DNA from 4 places in the Rahnella variigena genome. Region 2 is predicted to be linked to each of the others. Evidence: predicted binding sites of a transcription regulator. Region 2 holds the regulator's gene; each other region holds the start of a gene.
The links. The regulator PurR, encoded in region 2, represses purine synthesis genes. The targets are predictions, from matches to a motif close to CANGCAAACGTTTGCNTG.
Positions count from the first base shown of each region.

Region 1: a site for PurR is predicted at 2,402-2,419, ahead of serA (phosphoglycerate dehydrogenase). Genes of this name have one in related genera too.
Region 3: a site for PurR is predicted at 1,978-1,995, ahead of purL (phosphoribosylformylglycinamidine synthase). Genes of this name have one in related genera too.
Region 4: a site for PurR is predicted at 1,602-1,619, ahead of cvpA (colicin V production protein). Genes of this name have one in related genera too.

Region 1 covers NZ_NSDJ01000001.1:1,749,612-1,754,256, forward strand. Annotated here, with positions in the region: gene CKQ54_RS07985 (LysR family transcriptional regulator) at 1-343, shown strand, start outside; gene CKQ54_RS07990 (LysR family transcriptional regulator ArgP) at 372-1,274, opposite strand; gene rpiA (ribose-5-phosphate isomerase RpiA) at 1,502-2,164, shown strand; gene serA (phosphoglycerate dehydrogenase) at 2,503-3,741, shown strand; gene ydgU (small membrane protein YdgU) at 3,902-3,985, opposite strand; gene asr (acid resistance repetitive basic protein Asr) at 4,101-4,574, opposite strand.
Region 2 covers NZ_NSDJ01000001.1:2,543,964-2,548,608, forward strand. Annotated here, with positions in the region: gene punC (purine nucleoside transporter PunC) at 1-654, opposite strand, end outside; gene punR (DNA-binding transcriptional activator PunR) at 791-1,696, shown strand; gene purR (HTH-type transcriptional repressor PurR) at 1,747-2,772, opposite strand; gene cydH (cytochrome bd-I oxidase subunit CydH) at 3,107-3,196, shown strand; gene CKQ54_RS11930 (C40 family peptidase) at 3,372-4,277, opposite strand; gene CKQ54_RS25990 (hypothetical protein) at 4,632-4,645, shown strand, end outside.
Region 3 covers NZ_NSDJ01000001.1:1,834,429-1,839,073, reverse strand. Annotated here, with positions in the region: gene purL (phosphoribosylformylglycinamidine synthase) at 1-1,881, opposite strand, end outside; gene mltF (membrane-bound lytic murein transglycosylase MltF) at 2,160-3,620, shown strand; gene tadA (tRNA adenosine(34) deaminase TadA) at 3,634-4,197, opposite strand; gene yiaY (L-threonine dehydrogenase) at 4,491-4,645, shown strand, end outside.
Region 4 covers NZ_NSDJ01000001.1:4,005,659-4,010,303, forward strand. Annotated here, with positions in the region: gene purF (amidophosphoribosyltransferase) at 1-1,011, opposite strand, end outside; gene cvpA (colicin V production protein) at 1,042-1,533, opposite strand; gene dedD (cell division protein DedD) at 1,883-2,674, opposite strand; gene folC (bifunctional tetrahydrofolate synthase/dihydrofolate synthase) at 2,664-3,950, opposite strand; gene accD (acetyl-CoA carboxylase, carboxyltransferase subunit beta) at 4,138-4,645, opposite strand, start outside.

The DNA.
Region 1 (4,645 bases), 790 kb from region 2:
GGATGACCTTGCTCGTCATCAGTGTTTGCGGCAGCGTCTGCCTAGCGGCAAACGTTATCGTTGGGAATTTCAAAAACGCGCAGAGGAAGTGGCAATTGATGTGCCCGGAAATCTGACGCTGGACAATACACAACTGATGGTTGAGGCCGCAGAGGACGGCCTGGGGATTGCGTATGTTCCGGAAGATTACGCGCGGATAGCGCTGAAAGAGGGGCGCTTAATCGCGGTGCTGGAAGACTGGTGTCCGCCTGTCCCTGGTTTGTTTCTCTATTTCTCGGGAAACCGTCATGTCCCTGCGGCTTTGCGGGCATTGATCGAAATGGTCCGGGAGAAAAGCGGTTAAGCACCGCTTTCCATACCGGATATTTTCATCAGTCCTGACGCAACACCTGATGACCGTGGGCGATCAGCGCGTCAGTGACTTTACGCATCATGCGGCTTTCCGGCGCAAAACGGTGCCAGTAAAGCATACGGCGCTGGAACAGGCCGGGTGTCAGGTCGATCAGTTCGCCGCTTTCCAGTTCTTTCTCGATTTGCAGATGCGGGATCATACAGCAGGTGGTGCCCTGACGGGCCAGCTGCACAAAGGCTTCCGACGAGTTAACGATGTGGCACGGCACGCTGCCCGGCGACAAATCGAAGTTCTGTTGCAGGAACGCCTGATGCATATCGTCCAGATGGTCAAACGCCACTGCAGGCGCTTTCAGCAAAGCGGAGCGGGTGACGCCGTTCGGGAAATAGCGATCCGCAAAGGGCCTGGAACCGACAAACAAATAGTCGAGGGCACCCAGCTGATCCACAAGACAACTCGGCAGCGGCTGTGGCTGAATACTCACCGCACCGACCACTTCACCGCGACGCAGACGTTCCTGCGTGCGCGTTTCATCTTCCACCTGCAAATTCAGACGGATAGGCGAATCGACCAGTACCGATTTCAGCGCCGGTAACAGCCAGGTCGCCAGACTGTCGGCGTTCACCGCCAGTGAAAGCAGCAGCGGCGTATCGTTGCTTTCATTATTGCTGTCACTGCCCAGCCACTCTTCTTCCAGCAATTCCACCTGATGCAGTAATGCCAGTAATTTCTGACCCTGCTCGGTCGGACGAGGCGGCACGGTACGCACCAGCAAAGGCTGGCCGAACAAATTTTCCAGTTGTTTAATGCGCTGAGAGACCGCCGATTGAGTGATGCAAAGCTTCTGTGCGGCGCGCTCAAAACCGCGCTCGCGGATCACCGCGTCCAGTGCCTGCAGCGTTCTATAGTCCGGGCGTTTCATCGGAGTTCTGTCCCTTAGATTTAATTTTATCCGAACACTATGCCACAGATTGTCAGGATTTGTGGTGAGGAAAATCTTTGTGTTTGCTGCACAATTGCACTTAATAAGTGTGATCTGGCTGCGGTGATGTTTATCCATATTGGCGGGACATGCTTTATAATCACCGGCACTATTCGTTACATCGAAGCATTCACGCCACTTTCGTGTTATCAGACAGAGAAGCCATTATGACGCAGGAAGAATTGAAAAAAGCAGTCGGCTGGGCCGCACTGGATTACGTCACGCCGGGCACCATTGTCGGTGTCGGTACCGGATCCACCGCCGCACATTTCATTGACGCACTGGGTTCCATCAAAGGCCAGATTGAAGGCGCGGTTTCCAGCTCCGACGCCTCTACCGCAAAACTGAAAAGCTTAGGCATCCACGTTTTCGACAGCAATGAAGTGGACTCGCTGGATGTGTATGTTGATGGCGCGGATGAAATCAACGGCGCAATGCAGATGATCAAAGGCGGCGGTGCAGCGCTGACCCGCGAAAAAATCATTGCGGCGATTGCCAAAAAATTCATCTGTATCGTGGATGCTTCCAAGCAGGTTGATGTGCTGGGTAAATTCCCGCTGCCGGTAGAAGTGATCCCGATGGCGCGCTCTTATGTTGCGCGTGAACTGGTGAAACTCGGCGGTCTGCCGGAGTACCGTCAGAATGTCCTGACCGACAACGGCAACGTGATCCTCGACGTGCATAACCTGAGCATTATAGATGCCATCGCGCTGGAAAATAAGATCAACGGGATCGCCGGTGTCGTGACCGTCGGCCTGTTTGCTAACCGTGGTGCTGACGTGGCGCTGGTCGGCACTTCTGAAGGCGTTAAAACTGTTAAGCTGAAATAATCCAGCGATAAGCAGAAGATCTGGCTGCTCAGATAAAAGCAGCCAGACACACTCCTGTCATAACACAATGTTATGAAGATGATAATTTTCTGGCTGAATCATCTTTTCTTCAAAAGCCTTAATTTGGTGACTTATGTCACATTCCTGAAATTCTCCTCCTGAACGTCTGGCTCCATAAAATCTAACCAGCATGAAATGCTGAAAACCCTCTGGCGAGGTGAGCCTTCTGCTGCCTGTCAGGCAATCGTTTGTATTGATGATGGCGGATTTTTTGTTATGTTGACTGTGAGCAGTCACCTAGCAGTTCGATTTCAGCCAGAAAAATATAGGGTCGGGAAATGGCAAAAGTATCACTTGAGAAAGACAAGATTAAATTTTTGTTAGTGGAAGGCGTCCACCAAAGTGCGGTTGATACACTCCGTGCCGCGGGCTACACCAATATTGAATTTCACAAAGGTGCTTTAGATACGGAGTCGCTGAAAGAATCGATCCGTGATGCGCACTTTGTTGGACTCCGATCGCGTACTCAGCTGACTGAAGAAGTGTTCCAGGCAGCCGAAAAACTGGTGGCTGTTGGGTGTTTCTGTATCGGGACTAATCAGGTGGATCTGAAAGCGGCGACCCGTCGCGGTATTCCGGTCTTCAACGCACCGTTCTCCAATACCCGTTCGGTTGCCGAAATGGTGCTGGGCGAAATGCTGCTGATGATGCGTGGCATTCCTGAAGCTAACGCCAAGGCGCACCGCGGTATCTGGAACAAACTGGCTGTCGGCTCGTTTGAAGCGCGCGGTAAACGTCTGGGTATCATCGGTTACGGCCACATTGGTACGCAGCTGGGGATTCTGGCGGAAAGCCTGGGGATGCGCGTCTTCTATTATGACATTGAAAGCAAGCTGCCTTTGGGCAACGCGCAGCCGATTGCCACACTGGAAGAATTGCTCAATACCAGCGACGTCGTCACGCTGCATGTGCCGGAAACAGCCGGAACCAAAGACATGATTTCTGAAGTGCAGCTGGCGCAGATGAAGCCGGGCGCACTGCTGATCAACGCCTCACGCGGTACGGTCATCGACATCCCTGCGCTGTGCAATGCGCTGCGTAACAAACATCTTTCCGGTGCGGCTATCGACGTCTTCCCGGAAGAACCGGCGACTAACAGCGACCCGTTCAATTCTCCGCTGTGTGAATTCGACAACGTATTGCTGACGCCGCACATCGGCGGTTCGACGATGGAAGCGCAGGAAGGTATTGGTCTGGAAGTCGCAGGCAAACTGGCGAAGTACTCTGACAATGGTTCAACACTGTCAGCGGTTAACTTCCCTGAAGCTTCTCTGCCGGCACACACCGAGAAAGCCAGCCGTCTGCTGCATATCCACGAAAATCGTCCGGGTGTGCTGACCAGCATCAACCAGATTTTTGCGGAACAGGGTATCAACATTGCTGCGCAGTACCTGCAAACCAGCCCTGAAATCGGTTATGTGGTGATTGATGCAGAAACGGATATCAACACGCTGACCACTGCGCTGCAACTGATGAAGGCCATTCCGGGCACTATCCGCGCACGTTTGCTGTACTGATTACATCAGTCGTAAATATCAAAGCCGCCGCAAGGCGGTTTTTTGCTTTCTGGTTTCAAAGAAAGAAGAAGGGATATCGGGAAAGTGAAGAATGTCGGGAGGGGATCTTACCGGGATGACTAAGCATTCAGGAGTAAAAGCGTTCAGAATTAAAAAGCATTCAGAAGTAAAAGGAGAGGGCGACCAGACCACAAAGGATCAATGATGACAGGGTGATTTCAAACTGGTAGCGGCGCAGTGTCATCTGTCAGTACCTCAGAATAAAAACCGGAGAAAAAAACACCCGGCGAACCGGGTGTTAAATTAACAGTCTTGATAAGAGTGAGCAGAAATACTCACGAAGACTTCTTCGTTACTTCTTATGCTGCTGGCGTTGCTTTTGCAGCCGGAGCAGCTTTCTTAGCATGTTTCACGTGTTTTTTAGCAGCCTGGGCTTTCTGAGCTACCGGAGCAGCTTTCTTGGCATGTTTTACGTGTTTTTTAGCAGCCTGGGCTTTCTGAGCTACCGGAGCAGCTTTCTTGGCATGTTTTACTTGTTTTTTAGCAGCCTGGGCTTTCTGAGCTACCGGGGCAGCTTTCTTAGCATGTTTCACGTGTTTTTTGGCAGCCTGAGCTTTTTGAGCTACTGGCGCTTTCTTAGCTGCTTTTTTGTGTTTCTTGGCAGCCTGAGCTTTCTGCACAGGTTTTTTATGTGCTTTATGCTTAGTCGCATGAGCCGGAGCAGCGGTAGTTGCTGTTGCAGCGGGTGCTGGAGTTGCAGTGGTTTCAGCAGCGAAAGCAACTGAAGACAGGCCCATTGCAGCGGCTACAACCAGAGCTAATACTTTTTTCATGTGTAATTCCTTAAGAATTTTTGGTTTATGTGTCCACCCCACTGCGGGGCCGGTGAGAGAATAATAGGCGT
Region 2 (4,645 bases):
ACCGGCGGAACAGGCAGCGTAAATCATGACATTACCGCTGTAAACGCGCGACTTCAGCAACGTGCCAAAGCCCGCTTTTTCGTCAGATTTGTGTTCTGCCGGCTTATTTTCCCGCAGCGTGAAGGTGGCGATAAGCAACAGGGCGGCGACCGCAGTCAGCAGGGCAAATATCGCTTCCCAGTCAAAATGATTGAGCACCCAGGCGCCAAGCAAAGGAGCCAGCGCCGGCGAAAGTGCCACTAAAGGCATAATGCTGGCGAAGGTTTTTTTAGCGACATCCGCTGAAAAACGGTCCACCACGATTGCCTGCCAGGTCACTGCGGCGGCACAGACGCCCATGGCCTGTAAGAAACGCAGCGCCAGAAGGGCGCGCACGTTCTCGACCCAAATCACGCCCAGGCAGCCGACGGCAAACAGTGTCAGACCGAGCAGTAAAACCGGTTTGCGGCCAATGCGGTCTGACAGCGGTCCCCACAGCAATTGTCCGATGGCGAATCCGCCGAGAAAAATACTCAGGCTGGCGCTGATCATTCCCGGACTGGTCATCAGGCTAGTTTGCATTGCGCTGAACGCAGGAAGGTACATATCTGTGGCTAAAAAGCCGAGCATGCTCAGGCCAGCCAGATAGAGCATAAATCCAAAGGAGGGTTTCATTATTATCTCGTTAATTTATTTATTGCAGATGATTTGATGCAGGGATCTGTTCGGAGGCAGATTTTAACGCTTTGATAACAGCGTTGTGAAACGTTAATATTTGCACTCTGCTATCAAAAATATTGAAGGCTAAAATATGTGGTCAGAATACGCTCTGGAAGTCGTTGATGCGGTGGCAAGAACCGGAAGCTTCAGTGCGGCGGCACAGGATCTACATCGGGTGCCTTCTGCCATCAGCTATACCGTTCGTCAGCTCGAACAATGGCTGGCGGTGCCCTTGTTTGAACGTCGACACCGCGACGTCGTTTTAACGCCAGCGGGCAAAGTTTTCGTTGATGAAGCGCGGGTTCTGATAAAAAAAATGATAGCTACACGACGCCAGTGTCAGCAGGTTGCCAACGGCTGGCGGGGCGAGTTACGTATTGCTGTCGACAGAATTGTTAAACCGGCAAGAACCCGGCGTCTGGTGCTGGATTTCTATCGTCATTTTCCTGATACGGAACTGATTATTCATTCCGAAGTGTTTAATGGTGTGTGGGACGCACTGGTTGACGGACGTGCTGATGTGGCAATCGGTGCGACGCGGGCGATACCGGTTGGTGGTCGTTTCAGTTTTCGCGACATGGGGTTTATGGACTGGCACTGCGTGGTCAGCCCGCAGCATCCGCTGGCGCAGTTACCGGGTGCGCTCAGTGATGACCAGCTCAGGCCTTATCCCGCATTGTGTCTTGAAGATACCTCGCGGACGTTGCCCAAGCGTGATACCTGGACACTCGATAACCAGCGGCGTCTGGTTGTGCCGGACTGGACCTGCGCGCTTGAATGTCTGAGTGAAGGTTTATGTGTGGGAATGATGCCGGTACATCGCGTGAGCCATCGCATTGAGCAGCAGACATTGCAGGTTCTGGCGCTGGAGAATACCTTCCCTGACAGCCCGTGTTGCCTGACGTGGGACCAGAGTAATCCGTCACCTTCACTGGCGTGGTTGCTGGAATATATGGGTGATACAGAAACGATGAACCGTGAATGGTTGCGGGACTGAGAAATAAAACGCCTGCAAAAGCAGGCGTTATAAAAGATTAAAGGCAAACATTAACGGCGATAGTCACGGTACGGGCCATCGGCCACCGAACGACGCTCAACCAGTTTCGGATGCACCTCGATGGTCTGTGATTCTTCACGTTTGCTGACGATGCGGTCGAGCAACATAGTAAAGGCCATCTCACCCAACCGTTCTTTCGGCTGATGGACGGTCGTCAGTGCCGGAGAGAAGTACCGCGCATTACGCACGTTATCGTAACCAATCACCGAAATATCTTGCGGGACGCGCAATCCGAGTTCATCAGCGGCGCAAATTGCGCCCATCGCCATGACATCACCCCCGCAGAAGACGGCGGTGGGGCGTTGTTTCTGCATCAGAATCTTATGCATCGCCTGATAACCTGACTCCGGCTCGAAATCGCCCTGAACCACCCATTCTTCGCGAAGCGGGATATTGGCTTCCGTCAGCGCTTTGACAAAACCCTGGAAACGACCGCCGCCGGTGTTACGCGCCAGTTGTCCCGGGATCACGCCAATATCACGATGCCCGCGTTCGATCAGATAGCGTCCGGCCATATATCCGCCTTCGAAAGCATTGTCGATAATGCTGTCGGTGAAGTTTTTGCGCGCTTCGCCCCAGTCCATGACCACCATCGGAATCGAACGATACTCTTCAAGCATATTAAGTAATTCATCAGGGTATTCCGCGCACATGACCAGCAGACCATCGACGCGTTTTTGCGCCAGCATTTGCAGATAGGCCTGTTGTTTTTCCAGATTATTGTGCGAGTTACACAAGATCAGCGTATAGCCTTTGGAGAAGCAGCTGTTCTCGACGGCTTCAATCACCTCGGCGAAATAGGGCGCTTCACTGGAGGTTGCCAGCAGACCAATCGTCTTGGTGTTATTCACTTTAAGACTACGGGCTACGGCACTCGGCGAATAATGTAGCTCTTTAATGGCAAGCAGCACCGCTTCCCTGGTTTCTTCGGCGACGAAACGTGTTTTATTGATGACGTGCGACACGGTTGTAGTGGAAACGCCAGCGCGCTTTGCGACATCTTTAATCGTTGCCATGTAAAGAATGACTCCTGAACTTCCGTGCTTCAGCACGTTAGCATTATGTTAATCGTTTGCTTGCGCTGATTACACTGCGGACATCTAAAAGGGCAGTGTAATCATTGGGTGGATTCTTCAGAATGAGGCGTGAAATGCTCTCGGGTGAAATCGACCGGCACACAGGCGTGTTAACCGACAATTTTCTCTTATAATGCATGAAAGTGGAAGTAAAATTGTCATGTTCACATTTTCATTCAGCAGAAGATTTTAAAAGTGAATTATGCGAAAATGCGTTGGCACACATTTAGTGTGGCTAAAAGAAACGCCACAACTTGATCCGAAAGGGGGTTTGATGGACAGCAACCTGAAATTATCGTTGATCACCACGGTATGCGCTTTGCTCATGATTATCGCTTTCAGCTTCACGGCAGTGATGAACTAATCTGGCACTAAGACAGTAGTGAGACGCAACAAAAAAGGGCGATACCTTTCACAGGAATCGCCCTTTTCAATTTTACGCAGTGACCGTTACCGCCGATACTCTTCCCTGCAGAAACTCTTCGTTAAGTGCTATTCAATGGCTGATTAGCGAAACTTCAGACTTAACGAATTGTTTATTATCGGATTGTTTTTGGGGTCATTACCCGACGTGCGCCAACATAGTGGTCTTGCCAGTAATCATCGCCCAGTGAGGTGATTTTGATGTCTTCACCGGTTCTTGGCGACTGAATGAATTTGCCGTTGCCAACATAAACACCCACATGATCCGCTGCGCCGCGGTTGTTGATTCTGAAGAACACCAGATCACCGCTTTCAAGTTCGCCGCGTTTCACCGGCGCTGCATCGCGCAGGTGGTACATCTCGTTTGCCGTGCGCGGCATTTTAATGCGGATCAAATCTTTATAAGCGTAATAGACCAGACCGCTGCAATCAAAACCGGTATTCGGAGAAGTTCCTCCCCAGCGATAAGGTTTGCCGACCTGGTGCATCAGCTTAGTCATCGCCGTTTGTTGTGCGTGCTGATAGCGTTTTTTATGTGTCGCACTCAGCGTAATAGGTTTGGTGTCTTCTTCGCGTAATTTTTTACCTTTACGGTGTCGGCCATACGCTTCTTTCTTGCTGACTTTTTCACTGCTGTTTTTGGCAAGCGCTCGTGATTTAGTGGCTTTATCTGTCTTTTTCTCGGCCCGCGTTGTCCTGAGTGTTTTTTCTTTTTTGCTTTCGGCCCGGGTTGTTTTAACGCTTTTCTCAGAAGTTGTCTTGCGCCTGACCAGTTCGGTGCTGCTGACCTTCTTCGATTTTGATGTTTTTTCCTGAGTCTTTTTCTCTGTCACCGGTGCGACTTTTGTTTTTTTACTGGTTTTCGCAGCCACTGTTTTTCGCTTTCGCCTTTCTTCCGGCGTCAGGGAATTAACATGACTCTTTCGCTGATCGGCAGAGACGCGGGTCTGTGGCGACGCATGAGCCATATTAAGAAACAGCTGGGTAAAGAGCAGCACAAAAAGCGTGAACAGTAAGCGCATAGCTTCGTTACCATGAGTGGTTGGGTTAAACATCAGGGATGTCAGAGTATTGCCTAAAAGAACCCGACAAAAAAGCACGAATTGACTCGATTCTAGATCATATTGTGAGAAAAAGTTAATAGCTTTTTTTATGTCGAAATATCCGCCATTTTTAGTCAAAAAAATAACCGTTTTTCATCAGGTTAATATTTGAGATAAAGAATGCGATTTGGCAAATCTGACATTATCGTCGAACGGCAAAAATGTTATTCTCGATGAATCTTTAAATATGTGATGTTCAGCGCAGCCGCCAAAAATTGTTTAATAAAATGCCAGTATTGAGAAAGACCCCACAAAAAATGGCGTTTTTATCTGATGGCTGGCGTCGT
Region 3 (4,645 bases), 710 kb from region 2:
CGCATTCAGGTCGTCGCCTTTCGCCTTCAGCGTGGTGACATCGCGGGTCATTTTCGGGGTTTTACCCAGCAGAACGTCCAGCGGCATATCAATTGGCTGGTTGTCGAAATGGCTATCTTCCAGAGAAAGATGCATTTCTTCAGTCGCTTCACCAATCACGGCATAAGGTGCGCGCTCACGCTGGCAGATAGCATCAAACTGTTCCAGCTGAGCCGGAGAAACTGCCAGTACATAACGTTCCTGCGATTCGTTACACCAGACTTCCAGCGGGCTCATACCCGGTTCGTCGTTCAGGATGTCGCGCAGCTGGAAACGCCCGCCACGGTTGCCATCGCTGACCAGTTCCGGCATGGCGTTGGATAAACCGCCGGCACCGACGTCATGGATAAACAGGATCGGGTTGGCTTCGCCCAGCTGCCAGCAACGGTCGATCACTTCCTGACAACGGCGTTCCATTTCCGGGTTATCGCGCTGTACGGAAGCAAAATCGAGATCCGCGTCAGACTGACCCGATGCCATGGAAGACGCCGCACCGCCGCCCAGACCGATATTCATCGCCGGACCACCCAGCACAATCAGTTTTGCGCCAACGGTGATTTCACCTTTCTGCACGTGATCCGCGCGGATGTTGCCAATACCACCGGCCAGCATGATCGGTTTGTGGTAACCGCGCAGCTCAGGGCCGTTGTGGCTGTTGACGTTTTCTTCGTAAGTACGGAAGTAGCCCAGCAGCGCCGGACGACCAAATTCGTTGTTAAACGCTGCGCCGCCCAGCGGGCCGTCGGTCATGATATCCAGCGCAGTAACGATACGATCCGGCTTACCGAAATCTTCTTCCCACGGCTGTTCAAAGCCAGGAATGCGCAGGTTGGAAACAGAGAAACCAACCAGACCGGCTTTCGGTTTTGCGCCGCGCCCCGTTGCACCTTCGTCACGGATTTCACCGCCTGAACCGGTTGCCGCACCCGGCCATGGAGAGATCGCCGTCGGGTGGTTATGGGTTTCTACCTTCATCAGGATATGCGCCTGCTCCTGATGGAAATCGTACAGACCGTCTTTCGCATCGGCGTAGAAACGGCCGACCTGCGAACCTTCCATCACGGCGGCGTTATCTTTATACGCGGACAGCACGTGGTCAGGGGTCTGTTCAAAGGTGTTTTTAATCATCTTGAACAGGGATTTCGGCTGGGTTTCGCCGTCGATAATCCAGTCTGCGTTGAAGATTTTGTGGCGGCAGTGTTCTGAGTTGGCCTGTGCGAACATATACAGTTCGATGTCTGTCGGGTTGCGCCCCAACGACGTAAAGGCTTCCATCAGGTAATCAATTTCATCCTGCGCCAGCGCCAGACCTAATTTGGTGTTGGCGGCTTCGAGTGCCCCACGGCCAACGCCGAGGATATCCACATGTTGCACCGGGGCTGGCTGATGCTGCGCGAACAGCGCGCTAGCATCTTCCAGACGTGCAAAGACGGTTTCCATCATGCGGTCATGCAGCAATGCGCCCAGTTCGTTCCACTGCGCTTCGGTCAGTTGCGGTGCCTGAACATAAAATGCCAGACCACGCTCAAGGCGCAGAACCTGTGACAAACCGCAATTGTGGGCGATGTCGGTAGCTTTGGAAGACCAGGGAGAAATGGTGCCCGGACGCGGGGTGACCAGCAATAAACGACCAGAAGGAGCGTGTTCAGCGAGAGAAGGACCGTATTTCAGGAGGCGTTGTAACTTAGTTTGTTCGTCCGAATTCAGCGGTGCGCTGACGTCGGCAAAGTGTACATATTCGGCGTAGATATCGCTGACCGGAAGATGTGCTTCCTGACAACGAGACAACAATTTGTTAATGCGAAAAGCCGACAAAGCGGGCGAACCACGCAGTATTTCCATAATCACAGATCTCTCGTCTTCGAAGACACTGACCACAGTGCTTCATTGGGCGCAACAGGGGGAAAACGCGGGCTATTATAAAGAAAGCTGGCGTCCGACGAAACCGTTTGCGTCGGGAAACTTCATATTCCTTTATAGCCTTACCGTTACCATGGCTATTATGAATAAAGTTGCAGACTGCCGTTTTGTTGAGCAAAATGCGTCAGCACTGGGGATATAACCATACTAACTGCACAGCATAGCGTAAAAAAACAAGAGCGCCGCAGCGAGATAACTATTTGACGCGACTAAAAATTAATTATGTTCTGATGGGGATCGCCGCCCTGTTACTGGCACTGGCTTTGTGGCCTGCCGTGCCGTGGCACAGGGGTGAAGGTGACCAGCTGGATCAGATAAAATCCCGTGGAGAATTGCGCGTCAGCACGCTCAATTCTCCACTGACTTTTATGGACTCCCCTGAAGGCAATCTGGGCTTCGATTATGAACTGGCTAAACGCTTCGCAGATTATCTGGGCGTGAAGCTGGTGATTTCTCAGCACACCACCATCGAGAGCATGTTCGACGATCTTGATCATGGTAAAACCGACATGCTGGCTTCCGGGCTGGTGTACAACAATGAGCGCCTGAAAAACTACCGCGCCGGTCCGGAATACTATTCCGTATCGCAGCAGCTGGTTTACCGGCAGGGTGCCGTGCGCCCGAAAAGTTTCGCCGACATCAAAGGCTCGCTGGTAGTGTCTGCCGGCAGTGCGCATATCGCCACGCTGGAAGCTGCCAGCCAAAAATATCCAGACCTCAACTGGACCACCACCGATAAATTGTCCCCCCGCGACCTGTTGCAACAGGTTGAAAACGGCAAACTCGATTATACGCTGGGGGATTCGGTCACTATCGCCCTGATGCAGCGTGTCTATCCGCGCCTTGCGGTGGCCTTTGATGCCACAGACGACGAACCGGTCACCTGGTATTACCGCAAACAACCTGATGACGACAGCCTTGCTGCCGCTATGCTGGATTTCTTCAGTCAGATTTCAGAGGACGGTACGCTGGAAAAACTGGAGGAAAAATACCTCGGGCACGTAGGTGATTTCGATTATGTCGATACCCGTACTTTCCTGAACGCCATCGACACAACGCTGCCGGATTTGCAGCCGCTGTTTGAAAAATATGCTCAGAACATCGACTGGCGTTTGCTGGCCGCTATCGCCTATCAGGAATCTCACTGGGATCCGCTGGCGAAATCACCGACCGGTGTGCGTGGCGTAATGATGCTGACCCGCGCGACGGCTGGCGGGCTAAATGTCGATGACCGGACAGATGCCGAACAAAGTATCCGGGGCGGTGCGCAATATCTGTCGCATCTGATGGATAAAATGCCGGAATCTATTCCGCAGGATGAACGGATCTGGTTTGCACTGGCGGCCTATAACATGGGTTACGGCCATATGCTGGACGCCCGCAAGCTGACCGCACAGCAAAAGGGGAATCCGGACAGCTGGGCGGATGTGAAGCAGAGGCTGCCGATGCTCAATCAGAAACGTTTCTTCAGCCGGACGACTTACGGTTATGCCCGCGGCACGCAGGCGTATAATTACGTGGAGAATATCCGCCGCTATCAGCTCAGTCTGGTGGGATATCTGATGGAAAAAGAGAAACAGCAGGCCCAGAAAGCGGCGCTACAGGCTCAGCTGGGTCAGGGCTATCCGGTGGTGGATGCACAGGAAGCGCTGGGGAAATAAGGCCTGAACAGCCTTATTCTTTGGGATTATCAGAAGTGATGTCACCGGCCTGAGCTGCGCGCTCTGCCAGCCGCAGCGCTTTTTTCTGGCTGCGGCGAAAACGAAAGAACGCACTCAGCTGTTCAGAACAGGCATCAGCCAGAACGCCCGCCGTAATTTCTACCTGATGATTCATGCCGGGATGGCGCAGAACATCCATCAGGGAACCCGCTGCACCGGTTTTGGCATCGGCTGCGCCATACACCACCCGACGGATCCGGCTGTGGACCATCGCGCCGGCGCACATCACGCAAGGCTCAAGAGTGACATACAGTATGGCATCCAGCAGGCGGTAGTTTTGCACCGCGCTGCCGCCCTGACGTAACGCCATGATTTCCGCGTGCGCCGTCGGATCATGATGTCCGATAGAACGGTTCCAGCCTTCGCCAATCACCTGATTGTCCAAAACCAGCACCGCGCCCACCGGCACTTCGCCCTCCTCCTGCGCCTTCAGCGCCAGAGTCATTGCGTATTGCATCCAGCGTTCATCGTCATTTATTTCTGCTAATTCTGTCACTGCCACTTCAACCTCAGTCATTTTAATCCGCGCCATTATACCTTTGTTCGCGCCGCCCGCCCACGGGCCATAATCGATATCGCGCGTACAGTTCATCAGCGGTAACAGGAAGTATTACTTAATGATGATAACCCGCGGTTCTGATAGCAGAAATGGCTTATGCCAACAGATAATAACCTTACATTTCATAGTCATTAGATCAGGGAATTAGCCGGGTTAATCTGCGTATTCTTGCGCCAGATCAAATGATGTTACCGGTAACAATATTAAGGTTTCCTTGTACCTACCAAGAGCTGACAACAAGGAAAACAATTATGGCTACTGCAACTTTCTTTATCCCGTCCGTTAACGTGATTGGTTCTGGCGCGCTTAATGATGCGGCTACCGCTATCGCGCAGCATGGTTTCCGCCACGCCCTGATCGTCACGGATAAAGTGTTATTCGATATCGGCGTGGTTAAACAGGTTCA
Region 4 (4,645 bases), 1.5 Mb from region 2:
CATGATAAAGGTACGGCCCACGTAGCGGTTTTTCACAAAACCCTGGCGATACGGTTTATTCAGGATACGGGCGATTTCCAGCGCGATATCGCAGGAGGTTTCCGGGATAGGAATGACCACGTCGATATCCAAATCTTCCCATTCACGGGCAATTTTCGCGCCCAGCTTTTCACCCATACGAACACGGGCGCTGTAGACGGAAATCTTGTCGATGAAGGAGTCAGGACGCGCGAAATACACATACTCGAACAGGCACGGATTGTACTGAGGATTTTCAGCACACATGCGGGTGTAGAGCTGGCCTTTTTCGGTGATGTACACCGCTTCGCCTGGCGCAACGTCACGCAGGAACTCAAAACCTAATGTATCGAGTGCCACACTTTCAGATGCCACCATGTACTCATTACGGCCACCTTCCAGCGTGCGCTTACCGATAACCAGCGGACGGATACCGTGCGGGTCACGGAACGCCAGCATGCCGTGACCGATGATCATCGCCACACAGGCGTAAGCGCCACGGATTTTCAAATTCACCGCGGCAACCGCAGCGAAAATGTTATCGGCTTCCAGCGGGTAATGCTGGAAACGATCCAGTTCACTCGCCAGGATATTGAGCAGAATTTCAGAATCGGAAGTGGTGTTCACATGGCGGCGCTGGCCTTCGAACAGGTTGCTTCGCAATTCGTGAGCATTGGTCAGGTTACCGTTATGCGCAAGGGTGATGCCGAACGGAGAGTTGACGTAAAAAGGTTGAGCTTCTGAAGCGCTGGAACTGCCAGCCGTTGGGTAGCGCACATGGCCAATACCCATGTTGCCCTGTAAGCGTTGCATATGGCGGGCTTCGAAAACATCCTTCACCAGGCCATTCGCTTTCCGTAAACGGAAGTTATTATTGGCATCAATGGTGACGATGCCTGCGGCATCCTGCCCACGGTGTTGTAACACCGTTAACGCGTCATAAATCGACTGGTTTACCGGCATGAAACCGGCGATACCGACAATACCGCACATGTTGTCTTTTCCTCTTCAGCGCTGCCAGAACTAAATATGTTTTGGCAAGAAACTCGACGTGCTCTGCAGGTAGTCAAAGAACCACCTGATGATATAACTGAATTGTGGGATCAACTGGGATTGTTTCCAGTCTTCACTTTGTGAAAAACTGGTGAAGGTATCCAGGAAGAACAGCATCGCAGAGACGATTAACACCCCGCGCAGTGCGCCGAAGCACACACCTAACACCCTGTCAGTGCCGGACAACCCGGTTTTTTCCACCAGTGAACTGATCACATAGTTGACAATTGCACCTACGATCAACGTCGCGATGAACAAGATGGCAATTGCGATCCCGTTTCGAACTAACTCATCTTCGAAACGCGTGAAGTAGATGGCGAGATAAGGGTAATAATGGCTGGCAACAAAGAAGGCGCAAGCCCAGGTTACCAGCGATAAAGCCTCGCGAACAAAACCACGGATCAAACTGACTAAAGCAGAAAATCCGATAACCGCAATAATGACGTAATCAATCCAGACCATTAACTATTCCAGTGTCTAATCCAGTCACGTCTACCCCGGCATCCAGTTCGCGGCGAATTCTAACAGAAAAAGAAAACGTTTGCGTAGGGGAAATCTGCCGGCCAGACAAATTAATAATAGCGATTAAAAAAACCTCAATCGCAGCATAAACCTATAAAAACCCAACCAGAGGATCTTATAGAAAAAGGGCACAAATCGCTTGTGCCCTCCGTGGTATTTATCATTATCAGACCCAGGCAATTGGAGTTGCAGCAAGGCAGCAAATGAGAGGATCCCGATGAGCTGACATTAGTCAGTGATTCGGGTCCTCGATTGCAGCGAACACAGCTGCGGCTTCAAGTGCGCAGGGTCAGTGAGCGCTGTATGCCCGAACCTGCCCGCCTAATCCGCTCAGCTGTTGCAATTGCGGAAGTGACGCTTCAAGTTTCTGCTTCGATGCATCAGGCCCCACATACAGGCGCGTGATCTGCCCCTGTACCGGTGTTGCAGGCACTGTGTAAGCACGGAAACCAGACAACCGCAGATTGGCCACAATCTCATTGGCTTTCGCGGCGTTCTTCAGCGCACCCAACTGCACAACATACGACTGCCCTGCCGGTGCTTTCTCTTCCGCCGCAGGTTTAGGTTGCTCAACAGGTTTTGGCTGCTCGGCAACCGCTTTAGGCTGCTCAACCGGCTTCGGCTGTTCAACAGGTTTAGGTTTCACCGTCGGTTTTGCTTCCACCATCGGCTTAGGCTCAATCGTTTTCGGCTTCTGCTGTACAGGTTTGACCGGAGCCGTCTGCACCGGTTTTTTCTGTTCAGGCATCGTGGTGACCGGCGGCTGCGATTCCACCGTGGTATTACCCGGTGCCACATTGCCATGATTGGCGGCGTTGGTGTTGTTGGCAGAACTGTCAGTATTCTGCCCGCCCGTCATGGACTGATCTGCCCCTTCCGGTGGCTGAGCAGGCAGCGATTGCGTGACCGGAGGCACCGAATCCTGTTCCTCAACATCACCCGGTTTTGGCACCAGGGGAATCGACGCAAATTCGTCTTCGTAATGCTTTTTCTTGCCGTCGAGTAAACCGGGCAGAATGATGACGCCCAGCGCCACCAGAATAATGGTCCCGACCAGACGATTTTGAAACTTACTTGCCACTGGTTTTCCCCGTGTCTATAGCATCCATTACGTGAGCTACGGTATGAAACGAGCCGCAGACAATCACAATATCCTGAGGAGCCGCCTCCTGCATAGCCTGTCTCCAGGCAGACTCCACATCATCAAATGGGCGTGCCTGAGGTAAATGTACCGTCAGTTCGGCAACGCTGGCACCGCGCGGGCCTTCCAGCGGTGCGCAATACCATTCATCGACCTGAGGCGACAGACAAGCCAGCGTACCGGCAATATCTTTGTCTTTCAACATTCCGACGACGGCGCGTACCTTGCCGCCATTACGTGGCTGTTCAGCCAGGCGTCCGGCCAGATAAGCTGCGGCATGCGGGTTGTGTGCGACATCCAGTATGAGTCGTGGCGACTCACTCACCGTCTGGAAACGCCCCGGCAGCGCGGCGCGCTGTAAGCCGCTGCGGAGTGCGGCTTCAGGAACATTCAGACCGGAATAATGCAGTGCTGCCAGCGCGCTGGCCGCATTCGCCAGCGGCACATTAGGCAACGGCAAAGCATCCAGAATATTCACTTCTTTACCGGCGTCGAGTGCCGCCCAGCGCCAGCATCCTGCATCAGCAGAAAAATGCCAGTTCACACCGCGGCGGTATAAATCAGACTGTTTTTCCTGTGCGACGTCAGCAATAGATTGAGGCATATCCGGCTCACCGACTACAGCAGGTTTACCAGCACGGAAAATTCCGGCCTTTTCGCGACCAATGCTTTCACGGTCAGAACCCAGCCAGTCAGTGTGATCGAGGGCAATACTGGTGACAACAGACACGCTGGCATCAACAATATTGGTCGCATCCAGACGTCCGCCCAGACCGACTTCCAGGATAACCACATCCAGCTTAGCCTGTTTAAACAGATGCAATGCCGACAATGTGCCGTATTCGAAATAGGTCAGAGAAATATCGCCCCGCCCGGCTTCGAGTACCGCAAAAGATTCGCAGTGCGCAGATTCCGGCAACTCTTCGCCCTGAATACGCACACGCTCGGTATAACGCACCAGATGCGGGGAACTGTAAACACCCACACGGTATCCGGCAGCCATCAGGACTGATTCAAGTGTCGCGCAGGTCGTGCCTTTACCGTTGGTTCCGGCTACGGTGAAAACACGCGGCGCAGGAGTCAGTAAATCGAGTTTTTCGGCAACCGCCCTGACCCGGTCAAGGCCAAGCTCTATGGCCTGAGAATGGAGATGTTCGAGATAATAAAGCCACGTGGCCAAAGGCGACGTGGCTTGGGGAATAAGTTGATTTTGCATGAGTCCCGTTCAACCTTATCAGGTTCACTTCGACACTACATCACCAGACTGTGAAAGCAGGCAATGCCCTCTTTGTCAGAATTCACCGACAGAGTAAAAGCACGGGCTGCCTGTTTTGCAGAGAAACAGCGGGCGGCACAACATCAGATGGCCGCCCGACTCACTGACCGGCTTTTACCCTGTTCGATCAGGCGTCCTGGTTGTCAGCGGCAGAACCGTTGACAGGAACATGGACGTCAACCACATTCGGCTCCGGATGTCCGGTCAGCTTCGCCAGAACGCTGCCCAGTTTGGCGCGCATGTCCGGACGACGTACGATCATATCAATCGCACCTTTCTCGATCAGGAACTCACTGCGCTGGAAGCCCGGCGGCAGTTTTTCACGTACGGTTTGCTCGATAACACGTGGACCGGCGAAACCGATCAATGCTTTCGGCTCAGCGACGTTAATGTCACCCAACATCGCCAGACTGGCTGACACACCGCCCATGGTTGGGTCTGTCAGTACAGAAATGTACGGCAGGCCGCGCTCCTGTAATTTCGCCAATGCTGCACTGGTTTTCGCCATCTGCATCAGCGACATTAGCGCTTCCTGCATACGTGCGCCGCCACTGGCAGAGAAACACACCAGAGGACAGTTATCTTCCAGCGCCTGTTCGACGGCACGTACGAAACGCGCACCCACAACAGAAGCC